3 regions of the Streptomyces sp. NPDC054783 genome follow, and region 2 is predicted to be linked to each of the others. Evidence: riboswitches for the same ligand, from Rfam matches in the RefSeq annotation. Region 2 holds a riboswitch; each other region holds the start of a gene.
The links. A riboswitch is a leader RNA that binds a small molecule or an ion and turns the genes downstream of it on or off. The one in region 2 is predicted to bind S-adenosylmethionine.
Positions count from the first base shown of each region.

Region 1: linked by a shared signal. The riboswitch ahead of thrC (threonine synthase) and the one ahead of ACWGJ5_RS22835 (aminotransferase class V-fold PLP-dependent enzyme) in region 2 are both predicted to bind S-adenosylmethionine.
Region 3: linked by a shared signal. The riboswitch ahead of ACWGJ5_RS28180 (amino acid ABC transporter permease) and the one ahead of ACWGJ5_RS22835 (aminotransferase class V-fold PLP-dependent enzyme) in region 2 are both predicted to bind S-adenosylmethionine.

Region 1 is NZ_JBSHAY010000007.1:136,951-146,370, reverse strand. It holds gene ACWGJ5_RS15425 (SigE family RNA polymerase sigma factor) at 67-582, shown strand; gene ACWGJ5_RS15420 (hypothetical protein) at 572-1,213, shown strand; gene groL (chaperonin GroEL) at 1,304-2,926, opposite strand; gene ACWGJ5_RS15410 (cold-shock protein) at 3,252-3,458, opposite strand; gene ACWGJ5_RS15405 (MoaD/ThiS family protein) at 3,891-4,166, opposite strand; gene thrC (threonine synthase) at 4,280-5,563, opposite strand; SAM riboswitch class I at 5,581-5,719, opposite strand; gene ACWGJ5_RS15395 (glucosyl-3-phosphoglycerate synthase) at 5,881-6,825, shown strand; gene ACWGJ5_RS15390 (alpha,alpha-trehalose-phosphate synthase (UDP-forming)) at 6,910-8,349, shown strand; gene otsB (trehalose-phosphatase) at 8,337-9,170, opposite strand; gene ACWGJ5_RS15380 (DUF3263 domain-containing protein) at 9,254-9,420, opposite strand, start outside.
Region 2 is NZ_JBSHAY010000013.1:9,646-19,065, forward strand. It holds gene ACWGJ5_RS22805 (response regulator) at 1-285, opposite strand, end outside; gene ctaE (aa3-type cytochrome oxidase subunit III) at 452-1,072, shown strand; gene qcrC (cytochrome bc1 complex diheme cytochrome c subunit) at 1,136-1,948, shown strand; gene qcrA (cytochrome bc1 complex Rieske iron-sulfur subunit) at 1,945-3,003, shown strand; gene qcrB (cytochrome bc1 complex cytochrome b subunit) at 3,000-4,637, shown strand; gene trpD (anthranilate phosphoribosyltransferase) at 4,756-5,820, shown strand; SAM riboswitch class IV at 5,896-6,012, shown strand; gene ACWGJ5_RS22835 (aminotransferase class V-fold PLP-dependent enzyme) at 6,171-7,532, shown strand; gene ACWGJ5_RS22840 (hypothetical protein) at 7,976-8,446, shown strand; gene ACWGJ5_RS22845 (Lrp/AsnC family transcriptional regulator) at 8,591-8,872, opposite strand; gene ACWGJ5_RS22850 (rhomboid family intramembrane serine protease) at 8,869-9,420, opposite strand, start outside.
Region 3 is NZ_JBSHAY010000018.1:58,431-67,850, forward strand. It holds gene ACWGJ5_RS28150 (fumarate reductase/succinate dehydrogenase flavoprotein subunit) at 1-71, shown strand, start outside; gene ACWGJ5_RS28155 (RrF2 family transcriptional regulator) at 239-697, opposite strand; gene ACWGJ5_RS28160 (acyl-CoA dehydrogenase family protein) at 746-1,969, opposite strand; gene ACWGJ5_RS28165 (LLM class flavin-dependent oxidoreductase) at 2,701-3,861, opposite strand; partial or broken gene ACWGJ5_RS28170 (acyl-CoA dehydrogenase family protein) at 3,900-4,784, opposite strand; partial or broken gene ACWGJ5_RS28175 (amino acid ABC transporter ATP-binding protein) at 4,773-5,591, opposite strand; gene ACWGJ5_RS28180 (amino acid ABC transporter permease) at 5,588-6,568, opposite strand; SAM riboswitch class IV at 6,892-7,000, opposite strand; gene ACWGJ5_RS28185 (glutathione S-transferase C-terminal domain-containing protein) at 7,066-7,929, opposite strand; partial or broken gene ACWGJ5_RS28190 (putative leader peptide) at 8,069-8,137, opposite strand; gene ACWGJ5_RS28195 (LLM class flavin-dependent oxidoreductase) at 8,474-9,420, opposite strand, start outside.

The DNA.
Region 1 (9,420 bases), on a different contig from region 2:
ACGCAGAAAGACACAGAGAGACCCAGTAGGACTCAGCAAGACAGCGGCAAGACTCCGGCGGAGGGCATGACCGAGGACGAGTTCGACGCTTTCTACGCGGCGGCCTTCCCCCGCCTGACCGGGCAGCTCTATGCCTTCACCGGAGACCACGGCGAGGCCCAGGACGTGGTGCAGGAGGCGTTCGTACGCGCCTGGGACCGGCGGAAGTCCTTCCTGGCCGACAGCGCCCCCGAGGCCTGGATCCGCACGGTCGCCGTACGGCTGGCAGTCAGCCGCTGGCGGCGCGCCAGGCGCCGGCTGGAACTGATGCGACGGCACGCGCCGCCCGAGTCGACTCCCGGTCCCGGTCCCGAACACGCCGCGCTGGTGGCCGCGTTGCGCCAATTGCCCCAGGCGCAGCGGTTGGCGATCGTCCTGCACCATCTGTGCGACTTGAGTGTCGAGCAGGTAGCCTCCGAGACCGGCGCACCCGTGGGCACGGTCAAGGCCCGGCTGTCCCGGGGCCGGGCGGCACTGGCGAAGCAGCTGGGCACGGACGAGGCCGATGAGCCGGCACGGAAGGAGGGCGGCCGTGTCGGATGACCTCGTCCCGGACGACCTGACCACCGCCCTCCGCGAGTTGGCGACGGCGAACGAGACGCCGCCGGCCCTCGGCGCTCCCGGGATCCGCCGCCGCGCCGTCCGCCGGGGCCGCCGCCGTCGCACGGCCCTCATCCTCGGCGCGGGCGCCGCGACCCTCGCCCTGGCGGCCTTCGCACTGACGCTGGACCCGGGCGACGACACTCCGGCCCACCGCCAGGCCCCGGCGGCCACCGCTCCCCGGCTCCCGGCGTCCCCCACCCCCACCCCTCGCGCGACCCCGGTCACCGGCATGGTGGACTTCGAGAAGCGGGCCCTGACCGTCGACGGCCGGGTCATGCCCATCGCATCGGGCTACCCGACCCGCCCCTCCGCCGACCTGCTGACCGTCGCCGCGAAACTCGACCTCACCCGGGACACGGCCGACGAACTCCCCAAGTCCGCCTGCAAGGTGGCCGAACCGTACGTGGTCGAGCTGCGCGGCACCGACAGGTCCAGCCTCTACGTCGGCTCACTCGCCTGCGCCCCCCGAACCGGCGCCTGGATCGATCTCGACACGAAGAACGCCGTATGGCTCTACAACAGGCTGAAGCCGGGCGACACGCTGTCGGTGGCGGTCACGCCGAGTTCCTAGCCTCGGTAAACGCCCGAGGGCGGCACCCCCAGCCAGAAGCTGGGAGTGCCGCCCTCGGTCCGAAGGACAGGCGATCAACCGTCAGGTCGATCAGAAGTCCATGTCACCGCCCGGCATGCCGCCGCCGGCCGGCGCGGCGGCCTTCTCCGGCTTGTCGGCGATGACGGCCTCGGTGGTGAGGAACAGCGCGGCGATGGAGGCGGCGTTCTGCAGCGCGGAACGGGTCACCTTCGCCGGGTCGATGATGCCCTCGGCGACCAGGTCGACGTACTCGCCGGTCGCGGCGTTCAGGCCGTGGCCCGGGGTCAGGTTGCGCACCTTCTCCACCACGACACCGCCCTCGAGGCCGGCGTTGACGGCGATCTGCTTCAGCGGGGCCTCGAGCGCGATGCGCACGGCGTTGGCGCCGGTCGCCTCGTCACCCTCGAGCTCCAGCTTCTCGAAGACCTGGGAGGCCTGCAGCAGGGCCACGCCACCACCGGCGACGATGCCCTCCTCGACGGCGGCCTTCGCGTTGCGGACGGCGTCCTCGATGCGGTGCTTGCGCTCCTTGAGCTCCACCTCGGTGGCGGCACCGGCCTTGATGACCGCGACACCGCCGGCGAGCTTCGCCAGGCGCTCCTGCAGCTTCTCGCGGTCGTAGTCCGAGTCGCTGTTCTCGATCTCGGCGCGGATCTGGTTGACGCGGCCGTTGACCTGCTCCGAGGAGCCGGCACCGTCGACGATGGTGGTCTCGTCCTTGGTGATGACGACCTTGCGGGCGCGGCCCAGGAGGTCCAGGGTCGCGTTCTCCAGCTTGAGGCCGACCTCCTCGGAGATGACCTCGCCGCCCGTGAGGATGGCGATGTCGCCGAGCATGGCCTTGCGGCGGTCGCCGAAGCCCGGGGCCTTGACGGCGACGGACTTGAAGGTGCCGCGGATCTTGTTGACGACCAGGGTCGACAGGGCCTCGCCCTCGACGTCCTCGGCGATGATCAGCAGCGGCTTGCCCGACTGCATGACCTTCTCGAGGAGCGGGAGCAGGTCCTTGACCGAGGAGATCTTGGAGTTGGCGATGAGGATGTACGGGTCCTCGAGCGACGCCTCCATGCGCTCCATGTCGGTCGCGAAGTAGGCGGAGATGTAGCCCTTGTCGAAGCGCATGCCCTCGGTGAGCTCGAGCTCCAGGCCGAAGGTGTTGCTCTCCTCGACGGTGATGACGCCTTCCTTGCCGACCTTGTCCATGGCCTCGGCGATCAGCTCGCCGATCTGGGTGTCGGCGGCGGAGATGGACGCGGTGGAGGCGATCTGCTCCTTGGTCTCGACGTCCTTCGCCTGCTCGAGGAGAGCGGCGGAGACGGCCTCGACGGCCTTCTCGATACCGCGCTTCAGGGCCATCGGGTTGGCGCCGGCGGCGACGTTGCGCAGGCCCTCCTTGACCAGGGCCTGGGCGAGCACGGTCGCGGTGGTCGTACCGTCACCGGCGACGTCGTCCGTCTTCTTGGCGACTTCCTTGACCAGCTCGGCGCCGATCTTCTCGTACGGGTCCTCGAGCTCGATCTCCTTGGCGATGGAGACACCATCGTTGGTGATCGTGGGGGCGCCCCACTTCTTCTCGAGGACGACGTTGCGGCCCTTGGGGCCGAGCGTCACCTTCACGGCGTCCGCGAGCTGGTTCATGCCGCGCTCGAGGCCGCGCCGCGCCTCCTCGTCGAACGCGATGATCTTGGCCATGTGAAGTGGTCCCTCCAGGACTGGGGGTGATTCCTTCGGACCGCGCCCGCGCCCGCGACGGACGGCTCGCCGGCCTCGTGGTTCCTTGCCCCACCCGGCCTGCGGGCCTCACCGACCCGGTCCTTCACTGTCACTCTCACCTTCAGAGTGCTAACGCCAATGATTAGCACTCGGCACCCCCGAGTGCAAGCGCCTCGGGCATGGCGGAGGAGCGCTCAGCCGCGCGCGAACAGGGGGCGCCGGGCATGACGAAGGGTCCGTACCCCAGGAGGTACGGACCCTTCGAAGATGAACAGAAGAACGTCGCTGTCAGCCGACGCGTGCTTCAGCTGGTCGCCAGCCGGACCATGTCCGCCTGCGGGCCCTTCTGGCCCTGCGAGATCTCGAAGTCGACCCGCTGCCCCTCTTCCAGGGTGCGGTAACCGTCCATCTGGATCGCGCTGTAGTGGACGAATACATCCGCACCACCGTCGACCGCGATGAAGCCGTACCCCTTCTCCGCGTTGAACCACTTGACGGTGCCCTGAGCCATGCCTAACTCCCCTATTACTGGCCCTTGCACAGATCCACACTTCGCGGACCCGGGTCAGACCTCACCCCCCATCGGTCGGGGGCGTGCGCCGGAACGCGTCGACCGCGGCTGAATGTATCTGTCCAACTGCCGTCTGCAACAGGTCAATCGGACGAGAATTCTGGACGGGAACGGTCCGGAATGTGATGAGAATTCGCCCGACTTCAGGGCAAGTCGGGCCCCTCAAATCACCACAAAAGCCGCATAAGACTCGCCCACTTTGGCTACTTCTTGTCGGGCCTGCGGCATGAATACAAGGCCCCCGACCGGTCGGCCGCGGAGCGCGTTCCCCAACTCTATCGCGCTCAATCACACAGAATTGCCCCCTCCGCTTCTCTCACGGAGGAGGCAATTCGATGAACAATGCGTAACTGACGTTACCTAAGGTAATGATCAGCCGCCGGCGACGGCCGGAATGATGGAGACTCCGGCGCCGTCCGGGGTGGCGGTCTCCAGGCCCTGCTCGAAGCGGACGTCGTCGTCGTTGACGTACACGTTGACGAACCGGCGCAGCTTGCCCTGGTCGTCCAGGACGCGGGCGGCGATGCCGGTGTGGTTCTTCTCCAGGTCGGCGATGACCTCGGCGAGGGTCGCGCCCTCGGCGGCGACCTCGGCCTGCCCGCCCGTGTAGGTGCGCAGGATGGTCGGGATGCGGACAGTGATGCTCATGCTCGTGACCTCCGGTCAGGGTTGGCGCTCCGAAAGGGGCGCGGGGCCGTGTTTCGTACGCGGCTGCCACCGCGTGGGCGCGACCAGACCCCGCGGCCCGCAGACGATAACGGCTACACGAGTCCGGCCTCGTGGAACGAGTCGAGGTTGGGACGAATCGTCGCGGTCAGCCCCGTACCGGCCACCGCGTCGAGGGTCTTCAGGCCATCGCCGGTGTTGAGGACCACCGTGGTCTTCGTCGGGTCCAGGACGCCGTCCTTGACCAGCTTGCGGGTGACGCCGACGGTCACACCGCCCGCGGTCTCGGCGAAGATGCCCTCGGTGCGGGCCAGCAGCTTGATGGCGTCGACGACTTCCTCGTCCGTCACGTCCTCCACGGCACCGCCGGTGCGGCGCGCGATGTCCAGGACGTACGGCCCGTCGGCCGGGTTGCCGATGGCGAGGGACTTGGCGATGGTGTTCGGCTTCTGGGGCCGTACGACGTCATGGCCCGCCTTGAAGGCGGTCGACACCGGGGAGCAGCCCTCGGCCTGCGCGCCGAAGATCTTGTACGGCTTGTCCTCGACGAGACCGAGCCCGACGAGTTCCTGCAGACCCTTGTCGATCTTCGTGAGCTGGGAGCCGGAGGCGATCGGGACCACGATCTGGTCGGGCAGCCGCCAGCCGAGCTGCTCGCAGATCTCGTACGCGAGGGTCTTGGAACCCTCGGCGTAGTACGGCCGCAGGTTGACGTTGACGAAGCCCCAGCCCTCGCCGGCCGGGTCGCCGATCAGCTCGGAGCAGAAGCGGTTCACGTCGTCGTAGTTGCCCTCGATGCCGACGAGGTCGCCGCCGTAGATCGCGGCCATGACGACCTTGCCCTGCTCCAGGTCGTGCGGGATGAACACGCAGGAGCGGAAGCCGGCCCGGGCCGCGGCCGCGCCGACGGCACCGGCGAGGTTGCCGGTGGAGGAGCAGGACAGGGTGGTGAAGCCGAAGGCGCGGGCGGCCTCCAGGGCCTGGGCCACCACGCGGTCCTTGAAGGAGTGGGTCGGGTTGCCGGAGTCGTCCTTGACGAACAGACCGCCGGTGACGCCGAGTTCACGCGCGAGGTTGTCGGCCTTGACGAGCTTCGTCCAGCCCGGGTTCAGGTTCGGCTTGTCGGCGACGTCGGCCGGGACCGGCAGCAGCGGCGCGTACCGCCAGATGTTCGCGGGGCCGGACTCGATACGGCGGCGCAGCTCTTCGGTGTCGTAGGCGGAGAAGTCGTAGGCGATCTCCAGCGGGCCGAAACACTCCTCGCAGGCGAACACCGGGCCGAGCGGGACGCGGTGGCCGCACTCGCGACAGCTCAGGGCCGCGGCGGGACCGAGGTCTACGGTGGAATCGGTGGAGCTTGCAACTGTCTGCACAGCCATGGAGGCGAGGCCCTTTCTCCTCATCTTCCTCACGACGCACCTCGCCGTGAGACGGATTTGGCACCTTCCCTAGCCGGGAGCCTCGCGGAGCGAGAACCGACTGGAGGGTTGCCGGGGCTTCATCGGGCCGTTTCCCTCTGCCCCTCTGGATGAGCGGTATGCGGTTGTGAACGCGCTCCGACCCTCGACATGCGATGGTCATCGGCGTTGTTCAAGACTGTAACCGAAGGCCAGGACAGTTGAGATAGTCGTCCGAACCGCGAGATGGATCACACGGTGCAGCCCGTGCGATCACGAACAGTGAGGAGCCGCAGACCGTGCTGGAAGAAGTCGAGCGCTGGCTGGCCACCCGCTCCTGGTCCGTGGCCGATCGCCCGCTCCACCGGATCCTGGCCGCCAAACAGCGCACCGGCCAGACGATCAGTGTCGTACTGCCCGCGCTCAACGAGGAGGAGACGGTCGGCGACATCGTCGCGATCATCCGCCACGACCTCGTGGAGCAGGTCCCCCTCGTCGACGAGATCGTGGTGGTCGACTCCGGCTCCACCGACCGCACCTCCGAGGTCGCCGCCGCCGCGGGCGCACGGGTCGTTCACCGGGACGAGATCCTGCCCCGCGTCCCCGCCGTCCCCGGAAAGGGTGAGGTGCTGTGGCGCTCACTCCTGGTCACCGACGGGGACATCGTCTGTTTCATCGACGCGGACCTGAGGGAGTTCTCCTCCGACTTCGTCTCCGGGATCGTCGGCCCGCTGCTCACCGAGCCCGGGGTGGACCTGGTCAAGGGCATGTACGACCGCCCGCTGGGCGGCGCCACCGGGCAGGGCGGCCGGGTCACCGAGCTGATGGCCCGCCCGCTGCTGAACATGCACTGGCCGCAGCTGGCCGGATTCGTACAGCCGCTGGGCGGCGAGTACGCGGCCCGGCGCTCGCTGCTGGAGCAGCTGCCGTTCCCGGTCGGGTACGGCGTCGAACTGGGCATGCTGGTGGACGCCCTGCACCTGGTCGGCCTCGACGCACTGGCGCAGGTGGACGTGGGCGTGCGCAAGCACCGCCACCAGGACGGGCAGGCGCTGGGCCGGATGTCCGCGGCGATCTACCGCACGGCCCAGCTCCGGCTGGCCCGCGGCCATCTGATCCGCCCCTCCCTCACCCAGTTCGAGCGGGGCGAGGACGGCTTCGAGCCGCGCACGTACTCGGTGGACACCGAGGAACGGCCGCCGATGGTGGAGATCGCCGAGTACGCCGAACGCAGGGTGGCGTGAAACCGGCCGCGGTGGTCGTATACGGCGGCGTGCCCGGCGTGGCCGTACGTTTGACCGGTTCCGGGCCGGGCTAGGTTGAGGACCATGGCTTCCACGCAGGGTGCTGCCGAGAAGGCTCAGGTGCTGGTCGCGTCCAACCGCGGCCCGGTTTCGTACACGGTGGACGAGAAAGGCTCGCTGCTCGCCAAGCGGGGCGGCGGCGGGCTGGTCTCGGGGCTGTCCGCCATCGGGCCGGACGACGGCTCGGTGTGGGTGTGCTCGGCGCTCGGCGACGGGGACCGGGAGGCCGTACGGCGCGCGGGCGGCGGGCTGCTGCCGGGCGAGGACACCGGCGGGCAGCGGGTGCGGATGCTGGACATCGACGCGAGCGTGCACGCCGACGCCTACAACGGCATCGCCAACTCGGTGCTGTGGTTCGTGCACCACATGCTGTACCAGACCCCGCTGGAGCCGGTCTTCGACGCGGAGTTCCGGCGGCAGTGGGCGTCGTACGAGGCCTACAACCGGGCGTTCGCCGAGGCGCTGGCCGAGGAGGCGGCCGAGGGGGCGGCGGTGCTGGTGCAGGACTACCACCTGTGCCTGGTGCCCGGCATGCTCCGCGCGCTCCGCCCCGACCTGCGGATCGGTCACTTCTCGCACACACCGTGGGCGCCCCCGGAGTACTTCCGGCTGCTGCCCGACGACATCGCCGCCGAGCTGCTGAACGGCATCCTGGGCGCGGACCGGGCGGCGTTCCTGACCAGGCGCTGGGCGGACGCGTTCACGGAGTGCTGTCACTCGGTGCTGGGACCCGGGGCCCCGGCCATGCGGGTCGGTGTACACGGGCTCGGCGCGGACGCCGACTTCCTGCGCAAGCGGGCCCATGAGCCCGATGTGGACGAGCGGATGGCGGCGCTGCGCGCGGAGATCGGCGAAGGCCGCAGCACCATCGTGCGCGTCGACCGCACCGAGCTGTCCAAGAACATCGTGCGCGGTCTGCTGGCGTACCGGCAGCTGCTGGACGACCACCCCGAGTGGCGTGAACGGGTGGTGCATCTCGCGTTCGCGTATCCGTCGCGGCAGGACCTCGCCGTGTACCGGGACTACACGGCCGAGGTGCGGCGGGTGGCCGAGGAGATCAACTCGACCTTCGGTACGGCTGGTTGGACGCCGGTCGTCCTGCACGTCAAGGACGACTTCGCGCGCTCCCTGGCCGCGTACCGGCTCGCCGACGTGGCGCTGGTCAACCCCATCCGGGACGGCATGAACCTGGTCGCCAAGGAGGTGCCGGTCGTCTCCGACGAGGGCTGCGCGCTGGTGCTGTCGCGGGAGGCGGGGGCGTACGAGGAACTGGGCACCGACGCGCTCGTGGTGAACCCGTACGACATCGGGGGCACGGCCGGCGCGTTGCACTCCGCGTTGAGCATGCCGGCGGACGAGCGGGCAGAGCGGTCGAAGCGGCTGGCGGCGGCCGCCACCGCGTTGCCGCCCGCTCGGTGGTTCCTGCAGCAGCTGGAGGCGCTGGAGGAGCTTCAGTCCAGCTGAGCGGCAAGGGTCCGCAGCAGGTGTACGACACCGGGCGGGCCGTCGACCACCACATCGGCTCGTTCCGCCAGCTCCGTGACCTCCGTGCTGCCGCTGCAGACCAGCAGGCCGGGCAGGCCCTCGGCGCGGAGTTCCTCCACGGCGGCGAAGGCTGGGAGGTCGCCGAGGTCGTCGCCGGCGTAGAGGACGGACTCGGCGCCTGTCCTGCGGACGTGGTCGGCGAGCGCCACGCCCTTGTCCATGCCCGGCGGGCGCAGTTCCAGGACCAGGCGGCCGGGTTCGACCATCAGACCGTGGCGGGCGGCGAGGTCGGTGAGGGGGCCGCGCAGGGCCTCGAACACGGTCTGCGGGTCGTCGGCGCGGCGGGTGTGCACCGCGACCGCCCGGCCCTTCTCCTCGATCCAGGTGCCGTGCCAGGCGCCGGCGCCTTCCAGCACGCCCGGCAGCTCGGCGCGGGCCGCGGCGACGCCGGGGTGCGGGGGCGGGGCGGTGACGGTGCCGGTGACCGCGTCCCAGCGTTCGGCGCCGTAGTGGCCGAGGACGGTCAGGTGCTCCAGGCCGGGGACACCGGCGAAGCCGCCGTAGCGGACCGCGACGCCGGCGGGGCGGCCGGTGATCACGGCGACGGAGGCGACCCTGGGAGCCAGGGCTGCGAGTGCGGGTACGGCCTCGGGGTGGGCGCGGGCCCGCTCGGGGTCGGCGACGATGGGGGCCAGGGTGCCGTCGAAGTCCAGGCCGACGGTCGCGGCGCTCGGCTTGGCGAGGAACGCGGCGAGTCCGTCCCGGCCGGGCTGGGTCTGCGGGGTCGGCAGAGGGTCCATACAGCGACACTATCCAGCGCGGGCCCGGAACACTCCTGTGGCTCCGCCCCGGCCCCCCCGTTTCCCACCCGCCGGGCAGCTGCTCAGCGCTCCGTGCGCCGGGAGTCCCGTACCCGGCGCAGGCGGTTCACCGTCACCGGGTCCGCCGCCAGTGCCCGCTCGTCGTCCAGCAACGCGTTCAGGAGGTGGTAGTAGCGGACCGGGGACAGGCCCAGTTCCTCGCGTATCGCTCGTTCCTTGGCGCCGGGGC
Region 2 (9,420 bases):
ATCCTGCGGTCGCCCCATCAGCACCAGCACCGGCGGACAGTTGAACACCTCGTCCTTGATCTGCCGGCACACCCCCATACCCCCCATCGGCACGGCCTCGCCGTCCAGCACGCACACATCGATCCCGCCCCTGCCCAGCTCACGCAGCACCGCGTCGGGTGTCGCGCACTCCACGAACTCGACAAGGGGGACGTCGGGAGCGGGCCTGCGGCCGGCGGCCAGCCGTACTTGCTCGCGGGTGTTGGAGTCGTCGCTGTAGACCAGCACCGTGGCGGTCGGCTGCATTGTTCCTCCGGGACGTCGGCGTCGTACGGACGGGACGGACAAGGCCGTTCGGGCGGAGCTTACTCCCGTGGAAGTCCCCATGAACACCACGTCAACACCGGTTCGGCGGGTGGCAACACTCCGAACGGCACCCCCCGGAGTGAGGGCGGGATAAGCGACCGACATAATGTCGGTCGTGGCGACAGCAACGACAGTAGAAACCGGGCACGCGCACCCGTCGGTCAACCGGCCGAACCTCACCAGCGTCGGAACCATCATCTGGCTGAGTTCCGAGCTGATGTTCTTCGCGGCCCTCTTCGCGATGTACTTCACCCTGCGATCGGTGACGGGTCCGGCGCACTGGAAGCACATGGCCGACGCGCTCAATGTGCCCTTCTCCGCGACGAACACCACGATCCTGGTGCTCTCCTCGCTCACCTGCCAGCTCGGCGTGTTCGCGGCCGAGCGCGGGGACGTGAAGAAGCTCCGCGGGTGGTTCATCCTCACCTTCATCATGGGTGCGATCTTCATCGGCGGTCAGATCTACGAGTACACGAGCCTGGTGAGGGACGACGGCATCTCGCTCTCCTCCGACCCGTACGGCTCGGTGTTCTACCTGACCACCGGTTTCCACGGCCTGCACGTGACGGGCGGTCTCATCGCCTTCCTGCTGGTCCTCGGGCGCACCTACATGGCCAAGAGGTTCACCCACGAGCAGGCGACCGCCGCCATCGTCGTGTCCTACTACTGGCACTTCGTCGATGTGGTCTGGATCGGCCTTTTCGCCACGATCTACCTGATCAAGTAGCCGGGACCGGCTCCCGCACATCCAGAACCACCGACGCAGAAGATCCTGACACCGGGGTAATCCGTGAAAAAGCTCTCCGCACGACGACGCCATCCGCTGGCGGCGGTCGTCGTCCTACTCCTCGCGCTGGCGGCCACTGGGGGGCTGTACGCCGCGTTCGCACCCGCGGGCAAGGCGCAGGCCGATGATTCCGCCCAGTCCCTGACCATCCAGGAGGGCAAGAAGCTCTACGAGGTCGGCTGCGCCAGCTGCCACGGCACCGGTGGCCAGGGCTCCTCCGACGGGCCGAGCCTGGTCGGTGTGGGTGCCGCGGCCGTCGACTTCCAGGTCGGCACCGGCCGTATGCCGGCCGCCACCTCGCAGGGCGCCCAGGTCCCGCGCAAGAAGGTCGTCTACAACCAGACGCAGATCGACCAGCTCGCCGCGTACATCGCCTCGCTGGGCGCCGGCCCGAACGTGCCCACCAAGGACCAGTACGGCCCCGCCGGCGCGGACATCGCCAAGGGTGGCGAGCTGTTCCGCACCAACTGCGCGCAGTGCCACAACTTCACCGGCAAGGGCGGTGCCCTGACCAAGGGCAAGTTCGCTCCCACGCTGGAGGGTGTCGACCCGAAGCACATCTACGAGGCCATGCAGACCGGCCCGCAGAACATGCCGTCCTTCCCCGACACCACGCTGTCCTCGAAGAACAAGAAGGACATCATCGCGTACCTGCACGCGGTCGACAGCAGCGATACGACGAACCCCGGCGGTCTGGAGCTGGGCGGCCTCGGGCCGGTCAGTGAAGGTCTGTTCGCCTGGATCTTCGGTCTCGGCGCGCTGATCGCGGTCGCCGTCTGGGTCGCCGCTCGGACCGCAAAGGCCAAGAAGTCATGAGTAGCCAAGACATTCCAGAAGAGAACCTGCCCGCTGAGCAGGACCACGCGCACGGCGCGGTAGGGGTCGCGGACGAGGTAAACCCGTTCGCGGACCCGGGGCTGCCGCCTCACGAGCACCGCATCCAGGACATCGACGAGCGGGCCGCCAAGCGGTCCGAGCGCGCGGTCGCCCTGCTGTTCACGGTGTCGATGCTGGCCACCGTCGGCTTCATCGTCTCGTACGTGACGATCCCGCACGACAAGAGCATCTTCGTCTTCCCGATCGGGCACCTCAGCGCGCTGAACTTCGCGCTGGGTCTGACCCTCGGCGCGGCCCTGTTCTGCATCGGCGCGGGCGCGGTCCACTGGGCCCGCACCCTGATGTCCGACGTGGAGGTCGCCGACGAGCGGCACGCCATCGAGGCACCGGCCGACGTCCGCGCGAAGGTCCACGCGGACTTCCGTCAGGGTGCCGCCGAGTCGGTGCTCGGCCGTCGCAAGCTGATCCGCACCACGATGTTCGGCGCGCTGGCCCTGGTGCCGCTCTCCGGCGTCATGCTGCTGCGCGACCTCGGTCCGCTGCCCGGCACCTCGCTGCGGCACACCATGTGGGCCAAGGGCAAGCGTCTGGTGAACACGAACACCAACCTGCCGCTGCGCCCCGAGGACGTCGCCGTCGGCTCCCTCACCTTCGCCAAGCCCGACGGGCTGGAGGAGACGAGCGAGGACTTCCAGACGGAGATCGCCAAGGCCGCGCTGATGATCGTCCGGCTGCAGCCGGGCAACATCAAGGACAGGCGCGAGCTCGACTGGTCGCACGAGGGCATCGTCGCGTTCTCCAAGATCTGCACCCACGTCGGTTGCCCGATCTCGCTGTACGAGCAGCAGACGCACCACGTGCTGTGCCCGTGCCACCAGTCCACCTTCGACCTCTCCGACGGTGCCCGAGTGATCTTCGGCCCCGCCGGCCACGCCCTGCCGCAGCTGCGCATCGGTGTGGACAGTGAGGGTTACCTCCAGGCGCTCGGCGACTTCGAGGAGCCCGTCGGTCCTGCATTCTGGGAGCGCGGATGAGTACTGCAGCGAACGAGACGCCCCGCTCGCGCGGGAAGGCACCGGCCGGCGAGCGGATCGCCGACTGGGCCGACGGCCGGCTCGGGATCTACTCCCTGGCCAAGTCCAACATGCGCAAGATCTTCCCCGACCACTGGTCGTTCATGTTGGGCGAAGTGTGCATGTACAGCTTCATCATCATCATCCTGACGGGTGTCTATCTGACGCTGTTCTTCCACCCGTCGATGAACGAGGTGGAGTACCACGGCAGCTACGTCCCGCTCCAGGGGCAGCTGATGTCCGAGGCGTTCAGCTCGACCCTGCACATCTCCTTCGACGTGCGCGGTGGTCTGCTCATGCGGCAGATCCACCACTGGGCCGCGCTGATCTTCCTCGCCGGCATGTTCGTGCACATGATGCGCGTGTTCTTCACCGGCGCGTTCCGCAAGCCGCGTGAGATCAACTGGCTGTTCGGCTTCCTGCTGTTCGTCCTGGGCATGTTCACCGGCTTCACCGGTTACTCGCTCCCGGACGACCTGCTCTCCGGCACCGGTGTCCGCTTCATGGAGGGCGCGATCCTGTCCGTGCCGATCGTCGGCACGTACCTGTCGTTCTTCCTCTTCGGCGGGCAGTTCCCCGGCCACGACTTCGTCGCCCGGTTCTACTCGATCCACATCCTGCTGCTGCCGGGCATCATGCTCGGCCTGATGGTGGGCCACCTGATCCTGGTCTTCTACCACAAGCACACGCAGTTCGCGGGTCCGGGCAAGACCAACAAGAACGTCGTCGGCATGCCGCTGCTGCCGGTCTACATGGCCAAGGCCGGAGGCTTCTTCTTCCTGGTCTTCGGTGTCATCGCGGTCATCGCGGCGGTCGCCCAGATCAACCCGATCTGGGCCATGGGCCCCTACCGTCCGGACCAGGTGTCCACCGGCGCCCAGCCCGACTGGTACATGGGCTTCTCCGAGGGTCTGATCCGCTTCATGCCGGGCTGGGAGATCAACTTCTGGGGTCACACGCTCGTCCTGGGCGTGTTCATCCCCCTGGTGATCTTCCCGCTCGTCCTGGTGGCGATCGCGGTCTACCCGTTCATCGAGTCCTGGGTCACCGGCGACAAGCGCGAGCACCACATCCTGGACCGCCCGCGCAACGCCCCGACGCGCACCGGTCTCGGCGTCGCCTGGATGACGCTGTACCTGACGCTGCTGGTCGGCGGTGGCAACGACCTGTGGGCCACGCACTTCCACCTGTCGATCAACGCCGTGACCTGGTTCGTCCGGATCGCCTTCTTCGTCGGCCCGGTCATCGCGTTCCTCGTCACCAAGCGGATCTGCCTGGGTCTGCAGCGCCGCGACCGCGACAAGGTGCTGCACGGTCGCGAGACCGGCATCATCAAGCGTCTGCCGCACGGTGAGTTCATCGAGGTGCACGAGCCGCTCAGCCAGGAGCAGCTGCACACCCTCACGGCTCACCACCAGTACGAGCCGGCCGAGATCGGCCCGACGGTCGACGAGAACGGTGTCGAGCGCAAGGTGCCGGCCTCGGAGAAGCTCCGGGTGAAGCTGTCCAGCGCCTACTACGGCGAGGACAACCAGATCCCGAAGCCGACCGTCGACGAGTACAAGGAGATCACGAGCGGCCACGGCCACCACTGATCCCCGCGTCGCCACGCCACACCGAAGGGCCCCGTCCGGGTTACGGACGGGGCCCTTCGCCCTGCCCGGGGCTGGATAGGCTGGGATCACACTGTTCTCACGACACCAGGAGCGGCTGATGAGCGCTGTGACCCCCGCTGGAGGCGACACCGCGGCGGGCCGTTCCTGGCCCGCGGTACTGAACGCCCTGCTGGAGGGCCGCGACCAGAGCGCGGACGCCACGGCATGGGCGATGGACCGGATCATGCGCGGAGAGGCGACGGACGCGCAGATCGCGGGATTCGCCGTGGCCCTGCGGGCCAAGGGTGAGACGGTGGAGGAGATCACCGGGCTCGTCCGCGCGATGTACGAGCACGCGAACGTCATCGAGGTGCCGGGGGAGACCGTCGACATCGTCGGCACCGGTGGTGACGGGGCCAAGACGGTGAACATCTCCACCATGTCCGCGATCGTCGTCGCCGGCACCGGCGCGAAGGTCGTCAAGCACGGCAACCGGGCCGCTTCCTCGGCGTCGGGCGCGTCGGACGTACTGGAGAAACTCGGCGTCAATCTGAACCTCCCGCTGGAGCGGGTCCCGCTGGTCGCCGAAGAGGCCGGGATCACCTTCTGCTTCGCGGTGAAGTTCCACCCGGCACTGCGCCATGTGGCCGCGGCCCGTGGCCAGTTGGGCATCCGCACGACCTTCAACGTCCTCGGTCCGCTGACCAATCCGGCGAAGGTCCGCGCCCAGGCCGTCGGCGTGGCGGATCTCCGGATGGCCCCGATCGTGGCCGGCGTCCTCGCCGAGCGCGGCAACTCCTCGCTGGTCTTCCGCGGCGACGACGGCCTGGACGAGCTGACGACGACCGCCACCTCGCGGGTGTGGATCGTCCGGGACGGCAAGGTCGCCGAGGAGACCTTCGACCCGCGGGACGTCGGCATCGACCTCGTCCCCGTGGAGGCGCTGCGCGGCGCGGACGCGTCGTACAACGCGGAGGTCGCCCGCCGCCTGCTCGACGGCGAGAAGGGGGCCGTACGGGACGCGGTGCTGCTGAATTCGGCGGCGGCACTCGTGGCCCTGCACCCGACGGACGCCCCGCTCGCCGACCAGCTGCGGGCCGGCATGGCCAGGGCCGCCGAGTCCATCGACTCCGGCGCGGCGAAGCGGGCGCTGGAGCGGTGGGTGGCGGCGAGCAACGCCTAGCGGTCACCGACGGTCGTCCCGCGATCCGGACGCGGGTTGCGGGACGGCGATCTTTTCCCGTACGTTCCTGAACCAGGTCATGAGTGACAGCCATTCGGCCCCGGCCGGCTGTCCGGCAACCCTCCGTCCGTGGCGGGGTGCCCCGGGTGAGGACCAGGCCGTAGGCAGCGAGGTCTACGGCAAGCGCGGACCCCTCGCGTGCTTTTCGAGAGCGCGGGACCAGGGGTCCTGGTCATCGAGGGAGCCTTCCGTGAGCAAGCGAATGCGATAGGGCCGCCGAGCCCCGTCTCCGCGCACCCTTTTCTCTTCTTCCTGCGCCCTCCGGGCGTATGTCCTCACGGGAGTTCCCCATGTCCGTCTTCACCGCTGCCGCCGACCAGTCTGTTTGTGCCCCGCTGCCCGTTCTGGGCAGGGATGTCACCGTCCCGCTCGTGACCGGCGGCGAGGTCACCTACGCGGCCCTCGACTACGCGGCCAGCGCCCCCGCCCTGCAGCGCGTCTGGGACGACGTGGCCGCCTACGCGCCGTACTACGGCAGCGTCCACCGGGGCGCCGGCTACCTCTCCCAGCTCTCCACCGACCTGTTCGAGAACGCCCGCAGGACGGTCGCCGACTTCCTCGGCTGCCGCGCCGACGACCAGGTGATCTTCACCCGCTCGACCACGGACTCCCTGAACCTCCTGGCCCGTGCCCTCCCGGCCGACTGCCAGGTCTTCGTCTTCGAGACCGAGCACCACGCCTCCCTGCTGCCCTGGCAGGACGCCCGTGTCACCTACCTGAACGCACCGCGCACCCCGCAGCAGGCCGTCACGACCCTGGAGCGGGCCCTGGCCGGCCGCGACCCGTACGGACCGGCGCTGGTCTGCGTCACCGGCGCCTCCAACGTCACGGGCGAGTTGTGGCCGGTACGGGAGCTGGCGGCGGCCGCGCACGCGCAAGGCGCCCGCATCGTCCTGGACGCCGCCCAGCTGGCCCCCCACCACCCCGTGTCCCTCCGCGACCTGGACGTCGACTGGGTCGCCTGCTCGGGCCACAAGCTGTACGCCCCCTTCGGCTCCGGCGTCCTGGCCGGCCGTGCCGACTGGCTGCGCGCGGCCGAGCCGTACCTCGCGGGCGGCGGCGCCAGCCGCAGGGTGACCCGGCGTCAGGACGGCGGTGTGGACGTGGAGTGGCACGAGAGCGCCGCGCGGCATGAGGCGGGGTCGCCCAACGTGATCGGCGCGTACTCCATCGCGTCGGCCTGCAACGCGCTGACCGAGGCCGGCTGGGACGCCCTGGTGGCCCGCGAGCAGCACCTGGTCGCCAGGGTCCGCGCGGGCCTGGCGGAGGTCCCCGAGGTGAAGATCCTCTCGCTCTTCGGCGACGACGCCCCGCGCGTCGGTGTCATCTCCTTCGTCGTCGAGGGCTGGAACAGCTCCCACTTCGCCGCCGCGCTCTCCGCCGAGTACGGCATCGGCGTCCGCGACGGCCTCTTCTGCGCCCACCCCCTGGTCCGCACACTCCTCGGCACCGACCCCCAGACCCAGGGCGAGTGCGGCGCCCCCGAGGCCGCGCCGGGCGAGAAGTCCCTCAACGCCATCCGCGTCAGCTTCGGCGCGGGCACCCCCGACGAGCATGTCGACCGGTTCGTCACCGCGGTGCGCGAACTCGTCACCGAGGGTGCGAAGTGGACGTACCGGACGGAGGACGGCCGCTGCGTACCGGCGGTGTGATCAGCCCCTGAGGTGCGGCGGCTCACGGATTCCGGGGAACGGCACGTGTTCCCGGCGCCGAAGAGGTACCCGTCCCGGTGACGATCCCGCGCGACGGCGCGTTCTTGCGGGGCCGTCGAGGCACTCGGGTCGGTGGCGATCGCGCGCGTCGGTGCGGTCTTCTGGTGTCCGTCGAGGCACCGGGGCCGTTGGCGATCGCGCGCGTCGGCGTGTTCTTGCGGGGCCGTCGAGGCACTCGGGTCGGTGGTGATCGCGCGCGTCGGTGCGGTCTTCTGGTGTCCGTCGAGACCCCCGGGCCGGTGGTGATCGCGCGCGTCGGTGCGGTCTTCTGATGTCCGTCGAGACCCCCGGGCCGTTGGCGATCATGTGCGACGGCGTGTTCTTGCGGGGCCGTCGAGGCACCCGGGGTCGGTCACGATCGCGCGCGTCGGTGCGGTCTTCCGGTGTCCGTCGAGGCACCCGGGCCGTTGGCGATCCCGCGCGACGGCGGGTTTCCCGGTGTCGTCGATGCGTCCGGGGCGGTCACGACCACGCGGCGGCAGCGCGACGGCGGCGGCACCGGCTCCCCGGATGCCCCCTGCCGCACACACCTCCGGCGCCGGAGGTCCGGCTCGGCGACGAGGTCGACCCGGTCCTGCGTGGGCGGCTTGCGCGCCGACGACGCGCGCAGGCTGATCACGGTGAGCCCGCCGGGCAGCCCGCAGCGGACCCGCACGCCCGGCACCCGGAACCGAGCCGCGCCGGTCCTGCCGGGCGCCGACGTGTCCGTGTCGACCGGCAGCCCGGACTCGGGCGGGCTGCGCCGCCGCGCCGCCGACGGCAGTACCCCGGGCCCGCCGTCACTCCCGTCGTCGCGGGGCGCCCGGGACGGGGCGCGGACGTGGCAGGTGGCCGGGGCGCCGATGCGCCGGTGACGGTTCTGGCGGGCACCCCGGTTCACCGGCTCGGCCGCCCTGTGCGGTGGCGGCCGGCGCAAGCGTGCAGGGACGTCTCGGATCAGTTGCGGACCCCGGACCCGCGCCCCCCGGCACCGGTATCGCCGCGGTCGAACCGTCCGTCTAGTTGTCCAGGCCGATCGAGAACGCCGCTTCCAGGTCGTGCTGGGAGTAGGTGCGGAACGCGACGTGCGTGTCGGTGGCCTCCACGCCGGGGATCTTGCTGATCCGGCCGGGGATGACATCGGCCAGGTCCTCGTGCTGCTGGACCCGGACCATGGCGATCAGGTCGTAGGTGCCGGTGACCGAGAAGACCTCGCTGACGCTCTCCAGCGCGGCGATCTGCTCCGCGATCTCGGGGATCCGGTCCACGCTGGTCTTGATGAGGACGATCGCGGTGATCACGGCTGGTTCTCTCCCTCGGGTGCCGGAGCTGGGGCGCACTTCACTCTAGTCGTACGGCCGTACCGGACCCACGCGTAGCCGAAGCCCAGGCCGAAGCCGACGAGGTGGGCCAGATACGCCACCCCGGGACCGTTGGAACTCTGCTCCGCCGCCGCCCACTGCAGCGCCGCCCAGAACGGCAGCACGACCCACGCCGGGAACCGCAGTGGCAGGAAGAACAGGAACGGCAGAAGACTGGTCACACGGGCCCGGGGGAACAGGTAGAGGAACGCTCCGAGGACCGCCGAGATCGCCCCGGAGGCGCCCACCAGCGACTGCTCGGAGGCGGCGTTGGCGGCCGCGTAGCCCAGCAGGGCGAGACAGCCGCAGCCGAGGTAGAAGAGGGTGAACTCGACCCGGCCCATCCGTTCCTCGGTCATCGTGCCGAAGACGAAGAGGAAGAGCATGTTGCCGAGCAGATGCACCCAGCTGCCGTGCACGAACAGGGCCGTGGCGGGAGTCAGGGCCGCGCGCACCGGCCTGGCGAACAGCTCGGCCGGCACCACCCC
Region 3 (9,420 bases), on a different contig from region 2:
GAGCCGCCCTGGCCACCGCGACGACGGACCGGGACGCGGACGTCAGGGCCTATGCGGCGCGGGCGTTGTGACCGCGTCGGCCGACCGCATACCGCGTCGAGGGTCTCCTTGTACGTCGCGTCGAGTTGCTCCGCGCTGCCCAGGGTGTGACTTGGCAGCAGCGCCGGTCACGGACCAGGGCCGGCGGTGGGGAACTCCGCACCGAGTCTCGGAGATCTGCTCGTCCACCGGACGTCGGTCAGGGATTCGTCCAGGCCTCGGGGTCCTCCGCGAGGCTCAGGACCTCGTCGGGCAGCTTGGCCGCGGCCACGTGGGCCAGGGTGACCTCGCCGAGGATCTTGCGGACGTTGGCGCGTACGGCGATCCACAGCGGCAGCAGCGACTCCGCGGGACCACAGTAGGACAGCTCGGGTGGGCGCACTCCGCGCACCGAGACCAGAGGGCCGTCCGCCACGCGGATCACGTCCGCGATGGCGATCGAGTCAGCGGGGCGGGCGAGCCGGTAGCCACCCTTACCGCCCCGCTGGCTGACCACGAGACCGCCCCGGCGCAGGTCGCCGAGGATGCCCTCCAGGAATTTGTGCGGGATGCCCTGCGCCGCGGCGATCGCCTCGGCCTTGAGCGAGGCCTCGTCCCCTGCCGCGGCCAGCTCCAGTGCCGCCCGCACCGCATAGTCCGCCCGCGCCGAGATCCGCATGCCCCGATTATCCATCACTGCCGTGTCCGCCCGTCACCGGCTGCGCCGTCAGGCGGGAAGGGTGAAGGGCGGGTGTGCGCCGTTGAGGAAGTAGTCCCCGATCTCGCGCAGCCGGTGGGCGGCCGGCTCACGCAGGGTGTGCGTCCGGGCGTTGCGCCAGAAGCGGTCGAGTCCGTGCCGCACGGAGGCGGCGTCGGCGCCGATGACGTCCAAGGCACGGGTGGTGATCTCCTGCGCGGCCCGGGAGGCCGCGGCCTCCGCCACGCTCGCGAGGACGGCGATCTCCGCACACTCCTCGTCGTCTAGATCCTCGCGTTGCGCGAGGCCGCGCAACAGGGCCTCCACCGCCTGATCGGCAAGGGCGGACGCGGCACGGGCGACGACAGAGAGCTCGCCGTACACGGTCAGCGCGTACGGATCCTGCGGGGGGCTGTCCGGCCAGGGCTCTGGCGAGAAGGGCTGCCAGGGGGACCGCACGGCCCTTCCGTGCTCGTGGACCTCGGCCAGCAGTCCCTCGGCGATGCCGAGACAGAACTGGGCAGAGACCAGACGCGCGGTCGGCGCGGCCAGCGAGGCGAAGGGTGACAGGACACCCTCGTCCGGCGAGAGGGAGCCGAGCACAGCGTCGGCCCCGACCGGCACGGAGTCGAACTCCACGCCGCCCTCGGCCGCCAGCCGCTGGCCGAAGGTGTCTCCGCCGCTGCCGCGCACGACACCCGGGCGGGTGGGGTCGACGAGGACGGCCAGCGGCTCCCCGGTGCCGTAGCTGGCGGCCCGGACGACCAGCCGGTCGGCGATGCCGGCTCCGGCGGCATACCTCTGGTAGCCGTCCAGCAGATAGCCGTCCCCCGTGGGGGTCAGGATGAGCGGCGGTTCGTGTGAGGCGATACCGCCTCCCCAGCACCACAGCGCCGCCGTCGACTCCCGCTCGATGCGGGCGGTACGGGTGGGGTCGGCGAAGAACCGGGCGCTGAAGGACAGGAAGTAGTGGTTGCCCAGCAGGTGGCCGATGGCCCCGTCGGCCGCAGCGACGGTCCGGACGACCGCGTAGGCCGTGCGCCAGTCCGCGCCCCCTCCCCCGTGCTCGGCCGGTGCCAACAGCGTCAGCAGCCCCGACTCGCGCAGCCGCGCGACCTCATCGAGCGGTGCTTTGCCGGCCTGTTCGCGCTCGACCGCGTCCGTGGCCAGGTCGTCCGCCATCTCACGGGCTATGTGCAGCCAGTCGGCCTGCCCGGCTCCCGCGCCGGTCACCTCGTCCGCCGTCACCGTCATATCCGCACTCGCTCCCCGCGACTGCGGGTGTCGCTGCAGCTGAGTGCTGTGGTCATGGTGTCTTCCTTCAGGGGACCGAGGACGACGCGGTGCCCGGCGAGACGGCGTGGGAGTGGAGCGGTGCGCGGGGTGACGCGTCGGCTTCATCATCCTCACTCTCCTCTTCGACCACCGTCAACACTTCCCTAGTAATTCGATAGGAATACTAGGGAATCTTGGTCCGCTCTGGCTGATTCACGCTTCCGGATGGCGAGTTCGCGACAACGAGAGCGGGGCGCCGCCGGACGGGGCCGGGAGCATTCCGCGGCTGCGCAGTTCCGGGACGACCAGGTCGACGAAGGTACGCATACCGCGCCTGCCTTCAGGCCGAGCGCGGGTTCGTCCCACAGGGCCTGGCGCGGGTCCGGGGCCTTCGGCACGGGCAGCCAGGGCAGGGGGTCGCCCGCGAGACCGGTGCGGAGGACCAGGTAGGAGTCGGGCGAGTTCTTGTGGAACGCCGCCGAGTTGAGGGTGCTGGTGCGGATCGGGTCACCGCGCGCGTCGGGCTGGGCGAGCACGGGGAGGTCCTGCTGCGCAGCGGCGGCCCACATGACGAAGGCGGCTGCGGCCTCTGGGCCGCCGAAAGCAGCCGGACGACCTCGCCGAGGGTGCACACGCTGACCTCCCCCCTTCACGGGAGCCGGACACGGTGATGCCGAGCAGCCCGCAGTCCGACAGTTCGTCCACGTGGGTCATCGCGGGCTCCCGGCGCCCGCGAAGGGCACCTGGGCCGAGGGAGCGGCCTGCTGTCCGTACGGGTGCCGCCACAGGCCCTGCGCCTGAAGCTTCGGCAGGACGCCCTCGCCGAACCAGTAGGCCTCCTCCAAGTGCGGGTAGCCGGAGAGCACGAACTCCTCGATGCCCAGGCCGGCGTACTCCTTGATCCGCTCGGCGACCTCGGTGTGACTGCCGACCAGCGCCGTGCCCGCGCCGCCGCGTACCAGGCCGATGCCCGCCCACAGGTTGGGGTGGATCTCCAGGCCGTCGCGGTTGCCACCGCCGTGCAGGGCGAGCATCCGCTGCTGGCCCTCCGACTCGCTGCGGGCCAGTCCGGCCTGGACCGACTTCACTGTCTCCGGGTCGAAGCCGTCCAGGAGCCGGTTCGCCTCGGCCCACGCCTGCTCGGAGGTGTCGCGGGTGATGACGTGCAGCCGGATGCCGAAGCGGACGCTACGGCCCTCCTTCTCGGCCAAAGCCCGGATCCAGGAGATCTTCTCGGCGACCTGCGCGGGCGGCTCCCCCCAGGTGAGATAGACGTCGACATGTTTGGCGGCGACTTCTCCCGCGATCGGCGAGGAGCCCCCGAAGTACACCTCGGGGAGCGGATCGGGCACCCGGGCGAGCTTCGCGTCCTCGACCTGGAGGTGCTCGCCGCGCAGGTCGACGGTCTTGCCCTCCCACAGCCCTCGTACGATCTCCAGGAACTCGCCGGTTCGGCGGTAGCGGGCGTCCTTGTCGAGGAAGTCTCCGTAGGCGCGCTGTTCGTGGCTCTCGCCCCCGGTGACCACGTTCAGCAGCAGCCGTCCGCCGGTCTGCCGCTGGAAGGTCGACGCCATCTGGGCGGCGAGTGTCGGCGAGACGGAGCCGGGCCGGAAGGCGACGAGGAACTTCAGGCGTTCGGTGTGCTGGCTGACCATCGCGGTGGTCAGCCACGCGTCCTCGCACCAGGCCCCCGTCGGCGTGAGCGCGCCGACGAAGCCGAGGTCCTCGGCGGCGCGGGCGATCTGGCTCAGGTAGGCGACCGTGGGCGGCCGGTCGCGCCCGGACTCCGTGGCGGGGGTGCCGTGGCCGCCGCCGACGACATGGCGGCTGTCTCCGTTGGTCGGCAGGAACCAGTGGAAGGTGAGGGACACGTGGAGTCTCCGATCCGGAGTGCGATCAAGGTTGTTCGTCAGAGGAGGCCGTGCCGGGGCGGCCTGGTGCCGTTCAGGACGTAGCGGCCGATGTGCTGGACCTTCCAGCGGGCCGGGTCGTGCAGGGTGTGGGTGCGCGCGTCGCGCCAGTGGCGGTGCAGGCCCAGAGAGTCGAGCGCGGAGCGGGTGCCGGAGACCTCGAAGAGGGCGCTGCCTACCTCCACAGCGGCCTCCGCCGCCGTCACCTTGGCCGCGGCCACCGCGATCGAGGCCGCGGCTGCCGTGTCGTCGGTCAGGTCGGCGCGGGCGTCATCGACCGCGCGGGCGGCCTCGCGGAGCAACGCTTCGGCAGCCCGCACTCTGATTCCCAGTTCGCCGAACCGCTGGATCAGCAGCGGATCTTCCGCAGCGGTCGCGTGCCCCTCGTCGACGCTCTCGAACCAGGGGCGGCTCTTCGTACGGACGAACTCCACCGCCTCGGCCAGCGCCCCGGCGGCGATCCCGGCGTCGATGGCAGCGTGCAGCAACTGAGCCACCGCTCCGTGGAGTTGGGGCCCCTGGAAGGTCAGGTGGTGCGGCACGACCCGGTCGGCGGGGACGGGCACCGACTCCAGACGGACGGTTCCTCTGGCGGTGGTCCGCTGTCCCATGCCGTCCCAGTCGTCGACGACCGTGAGGCCGGGCGCGTCGCGCGGCACGTACGCCACGTGCAGGGTGTCGTCTTCGGTGCGGGCCAGGACGGGGATCCAGTGGGCGAACAGCGCGCCGGTGGAGTAGTGCTTGACGCCGTCGAGGACGTACGACCCGTCCGGAAGCCGCGCGAGCCGAGTGCGGATGTCCTGGATGTGCCGGGTGCCCGCCTCGGACTGGGCGTTGCCGAAGCGCTTGCCCCGCAGGACCTCGCCGAAGAAGAATTCCTGCTGCCGCTTGTGCCGGGGGTTGTCGAGGACCTCGGAGGGCGGGCCCTGCTCGACGATCCTGCCGCCGTCGATGAAGACGACCCGGTCGGCGATCTCCCGGGCGAACCCGATCTCGTGGGTGACGATGACCAGGGTGGTGCCGCCGGTCGCCAGGTCCCTGATGACGGCGAGGACTTCGCCGACCAGTTCGGGGTCGAGCGCGGAGGTGGGCTCGTCGAAGAGGACGACGCCGGGGCGCAGGGCGAGGGCGCGGGCGATGGCGACGCGCTGCTGCCGGCCACCGGAGAGCTGGCGCGGGTAGGCGCCGGTCTTGTCGGCGAGGCCGACCCGGCCGAGGAGTTCGCGGGCGAGTTCCTGGGCCTCGGGCTTGCCGAGCCGGCCGGTGGCGACCGGGGCGGCGGCCACGTTGTCCACGACCGTCAGGTGCGGGAACAGGTTGAAGTTCTGGAAGACGAAGCCGATCCGACCGCGTTGGGTGAGGATGGCCCGCTCGCTCAGCTCCTTCAGCCTCCCCCAGCCTTCGGCCGGGGGGACCCCCATCTCCCTACGGTCGCCCTGCCTCTTCACGCCGATCGGCTCGCCGTTGATGCTGACGTAGCCGATCTCGGGCTTCTCCAGATGGTTGATGACCCGCAGCAGGGTGGACTTGCCGGAGCCGGAGGGGCCGAGGATGACGGTGACCTCGCCGGGGCGGACGGTCAGGTCGATGCCGTCCAGTACCCGGTGGGTGCCGTACCACTTGTGCACGTCGTGGACCTCGACGGTGGCGGCTTCGACGTCCGCCAGGGCTTCGAGCGTCTTGGCGGTCATACGACGGCCTCCCGGCGGATGTGGGCCCGCAGGCCGGTGAGACCGGTGCGGAGCTTCTGCAGCGGCGTCGGCGGCAGGCTGCGGGTGGCACCGCGGGCGTAGTACCGCTCGACGTAGAACTGGATGACGGAGACGACGCTGGTCAGGATCAGGTACCAGACGGTGACGACCAGCAGCAGCGGCACGATGTCGCCGGGATAGGTGGAGCCCATGGTCTGTGCGGAGCCGAACAGGTCGAGCAGGGAGACGTAGAAGACCAGCGAGGTGCCCTTGATCAGGCCGATGAGCTGGTTGACGTAGTTCGGGATGATCGAGCGCAGCGCCTGCGGAAAGACGATCTTCCGGAACCGGTAGCCCTTGGGCAGGCCGAGCGCCGCGGCCGCCTCGTGCTGGCCCTGGTCGACGGAGAGGATGCCGCCGCGGACGACCTCGGCCGCGTAGGCGGCCTCGTTGAGGCTGAGGCCGATGACGGCGACGACCATGTCGGTGGCGAGCTTCGACTCGTCGAAGGAGAAGACGGCCGGGCCGAAGGGGACGCCGACGCTCAACGTCTTGTACAGGGCACTGAAGTTGTAGAGGAAGATCAGGACAACGATGAGCGGGATGGAGCGCAGCGCCCAGATGTAGGTCCAGCTGACCGCGCGCAGCACCGGGCTCTTCGACAGCCGGGCCAGGGCGAGCAGGATGCCGCCGAGCAGGCCCAGCACCGCGCTGTAGGCGGTGACTTCGAGAGTGATGAGGAGCCCGTCGAGGATGTTCGGCCGCAGGAACCAGTAGCCGAAGCGGTCCCACTGGTAGAAGGGGTTGGAGACCAGTCCGTGCACGAACTGGGCGACCAGGACCAGGACGACCGCGGTGGCGACCCAGCGTCCTGGCCGCCGCAGCGGCAAAACTCGCTGGGCAGTGAGGGCTTTCTGCGGTTCGTCGGCGGTCGGCGCCTCGGGGAGGGTGGCGGTGGCGCCAGGGGGTTCACTCATGGTGGGCTCCGGCTGGGTGGAAACACCCCGGACAGCGCGCCAGGCATGCGGCGGCGGATGCTACGGCGAGGTACCGGGGGCGTGGCGGACGACGGCACACCGCGAGGGCGGTGGTGGTCAGGGGACGGGGCTGCGGGGAGGTGTCAGCCCCGGCAGCGGGCGCGGCCCGGTGCGGTACACAGTGCGCTGTTCACGCGGAGCAGATCGACGGCGCGATCGGCGACGAGGAGGTTCGGGTACGGCCGTACGCAGCCGTGCGGGCGGCGTGTCGCCGTCCTCGGAGCTGCGTACATGGCGTCACCGTCACTGTTCCGGCCCTTAGGGCCTCGCGCTTACCGATACGTCATCGGTCCGGTCGTCACCTGGGGCACCCCACCGCGGTGCGAGGGTTGCCGGTCAGCAAGCCAGGGCTTGTCGCTGACGCTCATGACCGTTCTGGGCCGTAGTCAGGACAATGACCCGAACGAATGTCAACGCCGGTCCACCAGGTGGAACGGCTAAGGGGCTGTGTGTGCCGCCCAGTCCAGGATCCGCACGGCTGCTCCGGCGGCCTCCAGGCCCTGACGGCGGGCGTGGTGACGGCGGTGGATGCCGCCGAGGTCGAGGTGGGCGCCGAAGGCCGGGTGGGTGGCCAGGCGGCGGGCGTAGGCCCACAGGGTCGGGTGCTCGGCGATGCGCTGGACGGCGGCGGCGTCCAGGTGGTTGCGGTGCACGGTGTCGAGTTGGACCAGGGCGACCCACAACTCGACGTCTGCGGCGGTGACTTCGTCGCGGATGAGGTACGTGCGTCCGGCCAGCCGGTGCTCCAGCGCGCCCAGCGTCTCCAGCAGAGTCCCGAGCGCCGCGTCGCGCTCGACCTGCCCGCCACCGGCCGAACCGGCGCGCTGGGCGGCCTCGTCCATGCTCCGCGCGCAGATCCGCTCGACGGCCTCGATCTCCGACTCGGCGCCGCAGGGGTGGAGCGAGACGCCGCCGGTGCCGAACCTCCGGGCGAGGTCGCGCATGATGTCCGGGGCATGGGTGCTGACGATCCGCCCGGACCAGTCGTCGCTGAGCACCGGAGCGGCGGCCGGACCGGTGTACCGGTGGACGCTCGCCTCGTACAGCGGGCGCAGAGCCGAGTGACCGCCGTCGGGACAGTCGGGCACGGCGGGCAGGAAAGTCGCCGGACAGGCGGTGTCCAGGCCGAGCAGGCTGTGGGTGACGGCGATGCGCAGGCCGTCGGGAGCGGCCGTCGACAGATGGAGGCGGTAGCGGCCCGGAACGGCGTAGTGGCCACTGCGCGCGTCCCGGCCGATCCGGCCCCGGAAGGCCGGTGCGGACCGGTCGGACGCGTGGGCGGCCAGCGGTGTGACGGTCATGACCCTCCCCGGGAGCTGGCGCGGACGTACGCGCGGCGGAAGCGACGCCTGACGAGGGAGCAGGGCCCACCTGTGCGCACCGGACAGGACGGCACCTCAAGGTGGAGAGGAGGCGCCGCCGGCGCGGGATGGGCGCGGCTCAGCCCTGGGGCCTGATCGCGCTGCAGACGCGCTGCAGGTCGATGTGGCGGCGGGAGGTGAGAAGGAGAGGCGACGGCTCACTCGGACGGTGCCCGGACCAAAGCGCCTCATGTTTCCCTACCTATTCACTAGGATTCCCCCAGTGAGTGTCGATCCGACCGACATCGGCGTCAAGAGGGCCGTCTCGCATCGCGGACGCCCCGATGGACGGCTGTCCCCTTCGACACAGTCACCACACGTTTCGCACTGCAACCGCCGGGACGCGGCGACGGTCTCTGCGTGGGACGCAAAGCAGCACGGGCGGGCTCCCGCCGGCCGGGAAGTGGATGCGGCGGGAGTCGCGATCAGGTCCGCCACGGGAAGCGGGTCAGGCCCGGGAAGCGGGTCAGGCCCGGGAAGCGGGTCAGACATGGAACTGGTTCGCGGGGACCGCAAGCCCGTAGTGCTCGCGGAGTGTCGTGCCCTGGTACTCCTCGCGGAACAGCCCCTTGCTGCGGAGGATCGGCAGCACGTGGTCGATGAAGGCCGCGAGGCCCGACGGCAGGGCGGGGGCCATGATGTTGAACCCGTCTGCCGCACCGCCCTCGAACCAGGTGATGATCGTGTCCGCGACCTGCTCGGGCGTGCCGACGAACTCGAAGTGACCGCGCCCGCCGCCGAGCCGGGAGATGATCTGGCGGACCGTCAGCTGTTCGCGTGCCGCGAGGTCGATGATCAGGTCGGAGCGGCTCTGGGAGCCTTCCAGCTTCGGCCTGGCGAGAATGAAGTCCGGTAGGCGCTCGTCGAGTTGGAAGACCGTCGGCTCGGTCTCGAAGACTGCCGCCAGCTGGCGCAGCCCGTACTCCGGGACGCGCAGGTCGTCGAACTGTCGCGCAAGCGCCCGGGCCTCTTCTTCGGTCGACCCGATGTACGGGACGATGCCCGGCAGGACGATCACCCCGTCCGGGTCGCGCCCAGCGGCCCTCGTCCGTGCCTTGATGTCGGCGTAGAAGACGGCTGCGCGCTCGTACGTCGTGTGGGCGGTGAAGATCGCCTCGGCGTGCCGTGCCGCGAAGTCCTTGCCGTCCTCCGAGGAGCCGGCCTGAACGAGCAGCGGGTAGCCCTGCGGAGGGCGCTGGACGTTGAGCGGGCCGGCCACCTTGAAGTGCCTGCCCTGGTGGCCGATCCGGTGCAGGCGGGCAGGGTCGGCGTAGCGTCCGGTGGCCTTGTCCGCTACGACGGCCTCGGACTCCCAGCTGTCCCACAAGGCCTTGGCGACCTTCAGGAACTCGTCGGCGCGGGCGTAGCGTTCGGCGTGGTCGGGGCGGGTGTCGAGGCCGAAGTTGGCGGCCTCGTCGGCCCCGGCCGAGG